2 regions of the Rouxiella chamberiensis genome follow, and region 2 is predicted to be linked to the other one. Evidence: predicted binding sites of a transcription regulator. Region 2 holds the regulator's gene; the other holds the start of a gene.
What was found. Region 2 encodes CRP, which controls carbon source genes, mostly activating them, when cyclic AMP is high. Its sites were predicted from a motif close to ATGTGANNNNNNTCACAT; they were not measured.
Positions count from the first base shown of each region.

Region 1: a site for CRP is predicted at 2,591-2,608, ahead of O1V66_RS17765 (PTS mannitol transporter subunit IICBA). Genes of this name have one in related genera too.

Region 1 covers NZ_CP114058.1:3,818,136-3,824,016, forward strand. The annotation lists gene O1V66_RS17750 (UbiD family decarboxylase) at 1-74, shown strand, start outside; gene O1V66_RS17755 (sugar phosphate isomerase/epimerase family protein) at 157-996, shown strand; gene aroD (type I 3-dehydroquinate dehydratase) at 1,029-1,802, shown strand; gene O1V66_RS17765 (PTS mannitol transporter subunit IICBA) at 2,884-4,809, shown strand; partial or broken gene O1V66_RS17770 (mannitol-1-phosphate 5-dehydrogenase) at 4,963-5,881, shown strand, end outside.
Region 2 covers NZ_CP114058.1:4,035,576-4,041,456, reverse strand. The annotation lists gene O1V66_RS18780 (LysE family translocator) at 1-534, opposite strand, end outside; gene O1V66_RS18775 (hydrolase) at 637-1,614, shown strand; gene O1V66_RS18770 (YheU family protein) at 1,637-1,885, shown strand; gene O1V66_RS18765 (phosphoribulokinase) at 1,989-2,858, shown strand; gene O1V66_RS18760 (OsmC family protein) at 2,935-3,345, opposite strand; gene crp (cAMP-activated global transcriptional regulator CRP) at 3,692-4,324, shown strand; gene O1V66_RS18750 (YccS/YhfK family putative transporter) at 4,385-5,881, shown strand, end outside.

The sequences.
Region 1 (5,881 bases), 220 kb from region 2:
TCAAGGAGCATTTCACGCGTTCGCAGTTCAAGGAGGTCGACGTGAAGCGCTTTGTGCCTGATTACCAACCCTGACAGACACGTGGCGGGCGGGCGTTTTTTGACCTCCTCCGCAGGCACTCGTCTATGGTTAACTATTATCACCGGGAGAACGTTAATGAAAAAATCAGCCAATAAACTCTTTATCAATACCGTATGTTTAAGCGGCTCCACGCAAGAAAAGCTGCGCGCCGCCCACGCCGCCGGATTTGACCAGGTTGAACTCTGGCGTCAGGACGTCGAGGCAACCGACGGCGATTGCGCGGGAATCAAGGATTTACTGCAAACCCTGCCGATTGCGCTGACTGACTATCAGGTTTTGCTGGACTTCGATGGCGCGCCCGACAGCCTGCGCGAAGAAAAACGTCAGGAAGCCATCCAGATGCTGGATACGGCGGTCAAGCTTGGCGCAACAACCGTGTTGACACCTGCCTGCACGCACAAGGCGTGTGTCAAAGAGCGCGTCGAAGAAGATATGCGCTGGCTGGTGCAGCAGGCGGCTCGGCGCGGACTGCGAATTGCCTATGAAGGCATGGCCTGGAGCACGGCCGTCAACAACACCGCCGAGGCGTGGCAACTGGTTAAGCGCATCGATGCGCCCAACCTCGGACTGGTCGTCGATGCGTTTCATATCTTCGTGCGCCAGCGCACGGTGAAAGATCTCGACGGCATCCCGATGGAAAAAATCTTTCTGGTGCAGTTATCCGATCTGGCCGAAACGCCGTCCGCCGATCATCTGGTCGATACGGCACGACACAGTCGTCTGCTGCCGGGCGAAGGGACATTCCCGCTGGATACATTGATAACGCATCTGGAAGAGCAGGGTTACACCGGGCCGATTGGATTGGAAGTATTCAACGATACGCTTAAAAAGCAGGACGCCACCGAGGTTGCCCGCAAAGCCATGCAGGCGCTCAAAGCCGTCTGTTACCGCGACGAACCTCAGTATTCGCTGTAAGCCGTCCATTTTCATGAATAAGGAGGGAATCCATGATTGAGACATTGCATGTCAAAGGCATCACTATCGGCGAGGGTCGACCCAAGCTTATCGTACCGATTTCCGAAAGCCTGCAATCGAAGGTGTTGGACAAGGCCCGCGAACTGTCTGCCGTCAACGAGGTGGATGTGGTCGAACTGCGTCTCGATCCGCTGGACAGCGTGGCAGACACGTCGGCCATCGCCCGTCTGAGCCGTCAGGTGTATGACATCGTTGGGCGAAAAGCGCTGCTGGTGACTTTTCGCACCAAGCCCGAGGGCGGTAAGAAAGACATTGCAGATGCCGATTATTGCGCGCTGTATCAGGAAATTCTGACCCACGGCAAACTGGACTTGCTTGATATCGAGATGTTCCGCAATGAAGTGCTGGTGCACAAATTGGTGGCGCATGCGCATGAGATTGGCGTGGGCATTGTGATGTCGAGCCATGATTTCGAAAAGACGCCGCCACAGGAAGAGATGATTCGACGCCTGCGTTTACAGCAGGAGAAAGGCGCGGACGTGCTCAAGATAGCCGCGTCGCCGAAAGATGCGGGCGATGTGCTGACATTGATGAACGCGACTTGGGAAATGTACAGCAAGTACGCCCGCAAGCCGCTGCTGACGATGGCGATGGGCGGAACCGGCGTGGTATCGCGCCTGTCGGGAGAGTTAACGGGTTCCGCAATGGCGTTTGGCATGGTCGGCAAGTCTTCTGCGCCGGGTCAGATTGATGCCCAGGATCTGCACCGCGTCTTGGATATCATTCATCAGGCCGGCGCATCCTGATTTAAGAAACGACGACCTTTATATTTATCCAGTATTCAGAAAATTATTTCTAATTAATTAACGGTAAAAAAAGCCCCTTATTCTCGGCGAGATAAGGGGATGCCAACGTGGCCAACACCAGGGAATCGAATAATCTTTCACTGTGCTTAAGTATAGGGTGTATTTTTATGTGAGCCAATTATCATGCCGGTTAATTAGGTGGAGTTGAACATTAATAAATAAAGTTTTGATATATTCCTCGCGAGTTATCCTCGCCCGCCAAATAGCTTTTTTATTCCAAGAATGATATTTAATGCCAAGTTAATGATTTTGATTATAATAAGAACGAGCGTAATAGACATCATTCCGATTTCTCCTTTTATCCTTTATATCATCTGTAAGTTTAAAAAAATATTACGATGTAAATCCGAGAGTATTGATAGATTCTAAATAATAATGATTTAGCTGCTTTTTATTCACTAGGGCAATCAATATAGGCATGTTACCTGTCCTTAGGTATAGGTTATATAAGAACGGCGAATTTCGGTTATAGACGATTCGTCCTCCACGCGGGTAAATCCTCAGTTAAGTTAAGGGTATTCTAACTAAGCAGGCCACGCTGGCATGCCCGTGCTGAAAGCCTCTTCGGCTCTGCAATGCAGCGTAATTTTCTTTCAGGCTGACTTGTTAAATTCTGGTTAATTCCTTCATCTTTAAAAAACGATGCTTTTTCAAGCGTAATTTCAGACGCATAGCGAAAATAATTTGTGATCATCATCACGCTTTAGTGATAAAGATCGCCCGCAAAAAAGTGACATTGATCACAATTATTTCACCTTTCTGACGCCTTTTAGCGCAATGTGCTTAAGTTACAGGACTTTTATGTGATGGATATCACTAAAAGTAGAGGGGAGAGGGGGTAAAGCAGTGATCGCAATCACGTGTCCGGCCCTGTCTACGCGCGGTCATAACGACGTGCTAGAGTTCGCCTTGCAGACAGCAATTCGACGGGATCCCGCAGTTGTGGGTATTGATACCGTCCCAATAATTATCACGTATAACGCGCTCTTATTGTTAGCGCGTATCAATAGGGGTGTGTTTTATGTTTTCACCAGACGTAAAGGTTAAGGTTCAAAACTTTGGCCGCTTCCTGAGTAACATGGTAATGCCTAATATTGGGGCATTTATCGCCTGGGGTATCATCACCGCGCTGTTCATCCCGACTGGCTGGATCCCGAATGCCACGCTCGCCAAACTCGTCGGCCCGATGATCACCTACCTGCTGCCCTTGCTGATAGGTTTCACCGGGGGTCGTCTGGTCGGTGGCGATCGCGGCGGCGTGGTCGGTGCCATCACAACCATGGGCGTGATCGTCGGTGCCGATATGCCGATGTTCCTCGGCGCCATGATTGCCGGTCCGCTGGGCGGCTGGTGCATCAAGCACTTCGACCGCTGGGTAGACGGTAAAATCAAAAGCGGCTTCGAGATGCTGGTCAACAACTTCTCTGCCGGTATCATCGGCATGCTGCTGGCTATCCTCTCTTTCCTGGCTATCGGTCCGCTGGTTGAAGCCCTGTCCAAGGTGCTGGCGGCAGGCGTGCACATTATGGTTATCCATAACCTGTTGCCGCTGGCCTCTATCTTTGTCGAACCGGCGAAGATCCTGTTCCTGAACAACGCCATCAACCACGGCATCTTCTCGCCGCTGGGTATTCAGCAGGCCAACGAAGTGGGTAAATCCATCTTCTTCCTGATTGAAGCCAACCCGGGTCCGGGGATGGGTGTGCTGATTGCCTATATGGTGTTTGGTCGCGGTAGCGCCAAGCAGTCTGCGGGCGGTGCGGCCATCATTCACTTCCTTGGCGGTATTCACGAAATCTATTTCCCTTACGTGCTGATGAACCCGCGCCTGCTGCTGGCGGTTATTCTTGGCGGTATGACCGGCGTGTTCACGCTGACGCTTCTGAACGGCGGCCTGGTGTCTCCGGCTTCTCCGGGGTCTATCATCGCCGTGCTGGCCATGACACCTAAAGGCACCTACTTCGCCAACATCGCGGCTATCGTGGCGGCCTTCCTGGTGTCGTTCGTGGTTTCTTCCATCCTGCTGAAAAGCTCCAAGGTGCGTGAAGGCGATGAGCTGGAAGAAGCGACCCGTCGCGTGCAGGACATGAAAGCGCAGTCCAAGGGCGGCAAACCTGTTGCAGGCGCGGCAGCGACCGGTGTAGCGGGCGACCTGTCTACCGTGCGCAAGATCATCGTTGCCTGTGACGCCGGTATGGGGTCGAGTGCGATGGGCGCGGGCGTGCTGCGCAAGAAAGTGCAGGATGCCAAGCTGAGCAATATTTCCGTCACCAACATGGCTATCAACAACCTGCCGGACGACGTCGATCTGGTCATTACCCACCGTGATCTGACCGAACGCGCCATGCGCCAGGTGCCGCACGCGCAGCATATTTCACTGACCAACTTCCTCGACAGCGGCCTGTATACCGACCTGGTAACCCGTCTGGCCGAGGTGAACAAAACCAGCGAATACAAGGAAAAGGTCAACACGACCCTGAGCGACAGCGTGGTGGCAGATGCCGACAACAGCAACCTGTTCCGCATGAGCCCTGAAAATATCTTCCTGAACCTGACGGCAGCCAATAAAGAACAGGCTATCCGCTTTGCCGGTGAGCAGTTGGTGAAAGGCGGTTACGTGCAGGCAGAATACGTCGAGGCCATGCTGGCGCGCGAGCAGCTGACGTCAACTTATCTGGGTGAGTCAATTGCCGTGCCGCACGGCACCATCGAAGCGAAAGATCGGGTGCTGAAAACCGGTATCGTGTTCTGCCAGTATCCGGCGGGCATTCGCTGGGGCGATGACGAAGACGACTCTGCCCGTCTGGTTATCGGTATTGCGGCGCGTAATAACGAGCACATCAACGTGATAACCAAGCTGACCACCGCGCTCGACGAAGAGGGCGTTATCGATCGTCTGGCAACGACACACAGTGTGGAAGAAGTGTTGCAGATCATTCGCGGCTAACGGCAATTGTTCGATAATCTTCGGGTTATCGAATGCCACCATTCGAGAACGTCACTAACCGGGTCTGTCATTATCCACCAAGGGATAGCAGACCCGGTTGTTGATTCGAAGCCCAGAGCTTCCTGGTTCTTGTCACCATTTTAGGGAGTCATCATGAAAGCTTTACACTTTGGAGCCGGTAACATTGGCCGAGGTTTTATCGGCAAGCTGCTTGCCGATGCACAGGTCGAACTGACCTTCGCCGACGTCAGCCCGGTTCTGCTCGAGGCACTTAACAGCCGCAAAGGTTATGACGTTCACGTGGTGGGCGAAACCAGGCCACCGTCGAGCCGGTGAAGAATGTCAGCGCCGTCAACAGTGCGGGTCAGGACGCCATCAACCTTATCGCGCAGGTTGACCTGGTCACTACCGCCGTCGGCCCGACCATTCTGGAAAAAATCGCGCCGAACGTGGCGAAAGGTCTGGTCCTGCGCCATCAGCAGGGCAATGAAAGTCCCTTGAACATCATCGCCTGCGAAAACATGGTGCGCGGCACCAGCCAGTTCAAGCAGCACGTCTTCAATGCCCTGCCGGAAGAGGAAAAGGCCTGGGTAGAGGCCCACGTCGGTTTCGTTGATTCCGCGGTTGACCGCATCGTGCCGCCCGCTGCGGCAGGCACCACCGATCCGCTGGAAGTCACCGTTGAAACCTTCTCCGAATGGATTGTCGACCAGACGCAGTTCAAAGGCCCGTTGCCGGATATCAAAGGCATGGAACTCACCGATAACCTGATGGCCTTCGTCGAGCGCAAACTGTTTACGCTAAATACCGGCCATGCCATTACCGCCTATCTGGGTCAGCAGGCCGGTCATGCAACTATTCGTGATGCCATTCTCGACCCGGAGGTGCGCGAAGTGGTAAAGGGCGCGATGGAAGAGAGCGGCGCGGTGCTTATCAAACGTTACGGTTTCGATGCAGAGAAACACGCGGCCTATATTCAGAAAATCCTTTCCCGTTTCGAAAACCCGTATCTGCACGACGATGTCGAGCGCGTGGGGCGTCAACCGCTGCGTAAACTCAGCGCGGGCGACCG
Region 2 (5,881 bases):
GCGACGACTGCCGAGCAGACGGCCGATCACGGTACCAAAACCTAGCCAGATAATCCCTGACACCAGATTGACGATAAATACGCCGAGACTGATTGCCGCCACAGAGTGGTTATACTGCGCACCGGCCAGACTGAAACTGGCGACCGCGCCCAGAGCCATGAGCCAGGCTTTCGGGTTCAGAAACTGCAACAACCAACCTTGATAGAGACGAATGGGTTTGGCCTGTCTGGCGTCGGTCTCCAGCGTTTCATAGGCGGAAGTCGCAATCTTCCACGCCAGCCAAAGGAGATACAGGCTACCCAGTATCTTCAGGAGAGTATGCAGCGACGGATAAAGCAGAATTAACCCGCCAACGCCGAACGCCACCAAGATGACAATACTCTGCATCCCGAGCATGATGCCGAGCATCAGCCATAGCGATCGCATAAAGCCGAAGTTTGCGCCGGAGGTGGTTAACAACATATTGTTCGGGCCGGGCGTAATGGCCGCAACCCACAAAAATCCAAGCATCGAAAGAAATAAACCCAGTTCCATTTAAACAGCTGCTCCCTACCCCAATAATTATGCAATTAGCTGAGAAGCTATCAGTGTGGTATGGGTAGTACAAGCTTCCTCGAGGAGATTTTTTTCCACAAAATGTCTGAAAGTTTTCGTCCCCTGCGCGGTGCTAGCAATCCGCATCTGCAAACGCTGCTGCCGCGTCTGGTCCGACGGCACGTAAAGCTAAAGCCGGTCTGGCAACGGCTGGATCTGCCCGACGGCGATTTTGTCGATTTGGCCTGGAGCGAAGATCCGCAATCTGCGCGCCACAAGCCGCGCATGGTGCTGTTCCACGGACTCGAAGGCGGCTTTTCCAGTCCTTATGCCCACGGCCTGCTGCAAGCCTGGCGGGAAAAGGGCGGACTCGGCGTGGTCATGCATTTTCGTGGTTGCAGCGGCGAACCCAATCGGCTGCGGCGGATTTATCATTCGGGCGAAACCGACGATGCGCGCTTTTTCCTGAACTGGCTGCGCCGCACCCACGGGGAAGCGCCGACCGCCGCCGTCGGCTTTTCGCTGGGCGGCAATATGCTGGCCTGCTATCTTGGCGAAGAAGGTGAAAACTGTGCCTTGCAGGCGGCGGTGATAGTCTCTGCGCCGCTGATGCTCGAACCCTGCGCCTATCGCCTCGAACAGGGTTCGTCGCGCATTTATCAGCGCTATCTGCTGGACCAGCTGAAAGGCAACGCGCGGCGCAAGCTGTTGAAATATCCCGATACGCTGCCCGTGACGCTGGCACAGCTCAAGGCGATGCGCCGTCTTCGCGAGTTTGACGATGCCATCACCTCCAAAGCTCACGGCTTTGAAAACGCGCTAGACTATTATCGTCGCTGTAGCGGTTTGCCGCGGCTTTCGAAGGTCAAGGTGCCGCTCCTTATTCTGCATGCCAAAGACGATCCCTTCATGACCGACGCGGTTATCCCGGATGCACGGGATCTGCCGCCCGAGATTGAATATCAGCTGACCGAACATGGCGGTCATGTCGGCTTCGTAACCGGCAGCTGGCGGCGTCCGCAGATGTGGCTCGAAACACGCATTCCCGACTGGCTGGCCCCGCGCCTTCTGGCTAAATAACTGATGAAAAAAGATAAATAACATGATCATTCCCTGGAAAGAACTGCCTACCGAAACGCTCGACAGCGTGATTGAAGCCTTTGTACTGCGCGAAGGCACGGACTACGGCGAACAGGAGCGCTCACTGGCGCAAAAGGTCGAAGACGTTCGCCGTCAGCTCAAAAGCGGCGACGTAGTGCTGGTGTGGTCCGAGTTGCACGAAACGCTCAATATCATGCCGCGGGGTCAGTTCCGTGCGGGCGACGAAGAGCGGGAAAACGATTATCCCTAGTGCAAAATGTCTTCGACTCCGCCACCCGGTTGTCCTGTAATTCAGCGCATAGATATGGTAACAATAAGCGTAATTATGCGCGAACCGCAGGAGTCAGACGCCCATGTCAGCTAAACATCCCGTTATCGCCGTCACCGGATCAAGCGGCGCAGGAACGACGACCACCAGTCTGGCCTTTCGCAAGATTTTCCAGCAGCAGGGCCTGCACGCCGCCCAGCTTGAAGGCGATAGCTTTCACCACTTTACGCGTCCGGAAATGGACGCGGCTATCCGCAAGGCGCGAGATTTAGGGCGACATATCAGCTATTTTGGTCCCGAGGCCAACGACTTCACCCTGCTGGAGCAGAGTTTTATCGAGTACGGCAGAACCGGCTCCGGCCGCTCACGCAAGTACCTGCATACTTATGACGAAGCCGTCCCTTACAATCAGGTGCCCGGAACCTTTACCCCGTGGCAGGCGCTGCCCGAGCCGACCGATATCCTGTTCTACGAAGGGTTGCACGGCGGGGTGGTCACCAATCAGGTCGATGTCGCCAAACACGTCGATCTGCTGGTCGGCGTGGTGCCTATCGTCAACCTCGAGTGGATTCAGAAACTGGTGCGCGACACCGGCGAACGCGGTCATTCGCGTGAAGCCGTGATGGATTCCGTAGTGAGATCGATGGATGACTACATCAATTACATCACGCCGCAGTTCTCCCGCACGCACATCAACTTCCAGCGCGTTCCGACCATCGACACCTCCAACCCTTTTGCCGCCAAGGCCATTCCTTCGCTGGATGAAAGCTTTGTGGTAATTCACTTTCAGGGGCTGGATCAAATTGATTTCCCCTATCTCCTGGCAATGCTGCAAGGCTCGTTTATCTCGCATATCAATACGTTGGTGGTGCCTGGCGGCAAGATGGGACTGGCAATGGAGTTGATTATGGGGCCGCTGGTGCAGCGTCTCATGGAAGGCAAGAAAATAGAGTAGGCACCGGCTGCCACCCGGTATTGGCCCGGCGGCAGTCGGCGATTGATGGCGCGACCCGTGGTCGCAATGTTATGGCTTATTCTTGCGAATCAATCACTTCAAAGCTGTGAGTGATAGTTGCCGCTTTCCCGAGCATCAGGGACACCGAACAGTATTTCTCGGCAGACAGGCTTACCGCGCGCTCAACGACTTTGTCGGTCAGATCTTTACCGGTCACGATGAAATGCAGGTTAATGGTGGTAAACAGGCGCGGGGCCTCTTCGCGGCGTTCGGAAGTCAGTTTCACTTCACAGCCGACAATCTCGTTACGCCCTTTTTGCAGGATTGAAACCACGTCGATGGCGCTGCATCCTCCGGCCGACATCAGCAACATTTCCATCGGGCTGGGTGATTTGTCCCCGGCATTGCCATCCATCAGAATCTGATGGCCAGAGGCTGATTCGCCGAGAAACGTTAACCCTTCAACCCACTTTACCCGTGCTTGCATTTGAATCTCTCCACTCGTCATTTTTCAAAACAGACTACCCTTTACCCCTGAAACTGGCAATGTAACTCGATCCGCATCATGCTGAAGCGAGACAACACAAGACACGTCTGCAAACCTGTGCTACAAACAAAGCCGAAAGAAACTTTCCAACAAGTTGCGGTCAGGTTTTTTGGGTGTTAACAGGATAACCTTGGTGATAAGGGCAAATTACCGCTTAAATCACTCTACCTGCCGCTTGCAGCATTGCTGGTCAGTTCATATGCTAAAAGAGCGCGAAGTAAAAATCGCCGAACAGGGTCTTAGAACCCTGCGATTTTGGGCAGCGATAAAAAGAGGATAATAACTAATGGTTCTCGGCAAGCCACAAACAGACCCTACTCTCGAATGGTTCCTGTCTCATTGTCATATACACAAGTATCCATCCAAAAGTACGCTGATTCACCAAGGTGAAAAGGCTGAAACGCTTTACTACATCGTGAAAGGCTCGGTTGCCGTGCTTATCAAGGATGAAGAAGGTAAAGAGATGATACTTTCCTACCTGAATCAGGGTGACTTCATCGGCGAGCTGGGACTCTTCGAAGAAGGTCAGGAACGCAGTGCATGGGTTAGAGCGAAAACTGCCTGTGAAGTGGCCGAAATTTCCTACAAGAAATTCCGTCAGCTTATCCAGGTCAACCCCGACATTCTGATGCGTCTTTCCGCACAGATGGCAAGCCGACTGCAAATTACGTCCGAGAAAGTGGGTAACCTTGCTTTCCTTGATGTAACCGGTCGTATTGCCCAGACTCTGCTGAATCTCGCCAAACAGCCCGATGCCATGACGCATCCCGATGGGATGCAGATAAAGATCACCCGTCAGGAAATCGGTCAAATCGTCGGTTGCTCACGCGAGACGGTAGGGCGAATTCTCAAAATGCTCGAAGATCAGAGCCTGATCTCGGCACACGGTAAAACGATTGTCGTTTACGGCACGCGTTAATCGCTTTAAAAACGGCACGGCGAGTCTTCGTTGTGCCGTTTTTGTCAGACTCTCCTTCACATGACGCTTTGGCGACGACTCTTTTACCACCCTGAAATCAATTATGCGCTGCGACAGACGCTGGTGCTTTGCCTGCCTATCGCCTTTGCCATGCTGTTCGGCGAATTGAAGATGGGGCTGCTGTTTGCGCTCGTTCCTGCCTGCTGCAATATTTCCGGTCTCGACACGCCGCACAAACACTTCTTCAAACGCCTGGCTATCGGCGGTTCGCTGTTTGCCGTCAGCAGTATTCTGCTCCAGCTGATGCTGGTGAACTGGCATGTTCCGCTGCCGTTTATCATGCTCGGCCTGTCGCTGGTTATCGGCGTAACGGGCGAGATAGGCCCGCTGCATGGCCGTTTGCTGTCGGGTGCGCTGGTGGCGTCCATCTTTACCCTCAGTATGGCGGGCGTGGTGCCTATCTGGCATGCGCCGCTGCTGTTTGTGGTCGGCACCGCGTGGTACGGCCTCTTTAACTGGCTGTGGTTCCGACTGTCCGAAGAGCAGCCGATGCGCGAAACCCTAAGCCAGTTGTATAACGAACTCGCCGATTATTTCGAAGCTAAATACTCCTTGCTGACTCAGCACACCGATCCCGAGACCGCGCTGCCACCGCTACTGAAAAGACAGCAGAAAGTGATCGACCTGATTGCCCTGCTCTATCAGCAACTGCATATGCTGCCCACCAACCAGCATCAACATCGCAAACGGCTGCTGCGCAGTTTTCAGGTGGCGCTGGATTTGCAGGAGCACATTACCGTCAGCCTGCATCTGCCTACCGAAGTGCAAAAGCTGGTGGAGGAGAGCCACGCGGAAGCGGTTATCCGCCGCAATGCGCAGGTGATTGGTGCGCGATTGCGGGTGATTGGCGACGACATTCTCTATCATCGCCGTTCCGTGCGTTTCTCGATGGCCAATGAACTGGCGGCGCTGGAGAAGATTGCCTCGCGCTATCGCGAGAATCCCGTTGGTCAGTTTTGCTATTACCATTTCAGTCGCATTGCCCGCCTGCTGCGCACCCAGCGCCCGCTGTATCGCCGTGATTTGATGCAGGAGCAGAATCGGCTGCCCTTCTGGGCCGCGCTGAAAAGCTATCTCTCCTTCAAGTCGGCGGCCCTGCGCAATGCCGCGCGGCTTGGCGTTATTCTGGCGATAGGCAGTACGCTCGGCATGTTCTTCAATTTGCCAAAACCTTACTGGATTTTGCTTACCACCCTGCTGGTGAGCCAAAACGGCTACAACGCCACGCGGGTGCGGATTCAGCACCGTGCGCTCGGCACGCTGATAGGGCTTATCGCGGCCGCGGGTCTGCTTCAGCTCGCCATTCCGCAAAATTTAACGCTGCTGCTCATGCTGATCATTACCCTTGTCTCCTACACGGTGCTGCGCAAAAATTACGGGTTGGGAATGATTGGCCTGACGGTGACGGCGGTCTATACGTTGCAGATTCTGGCGCTCAATGGTGCGCATTTCCTGCTGCCGCGGCTGATTGATACCCTGATTGGCTGCGCGCTGGCG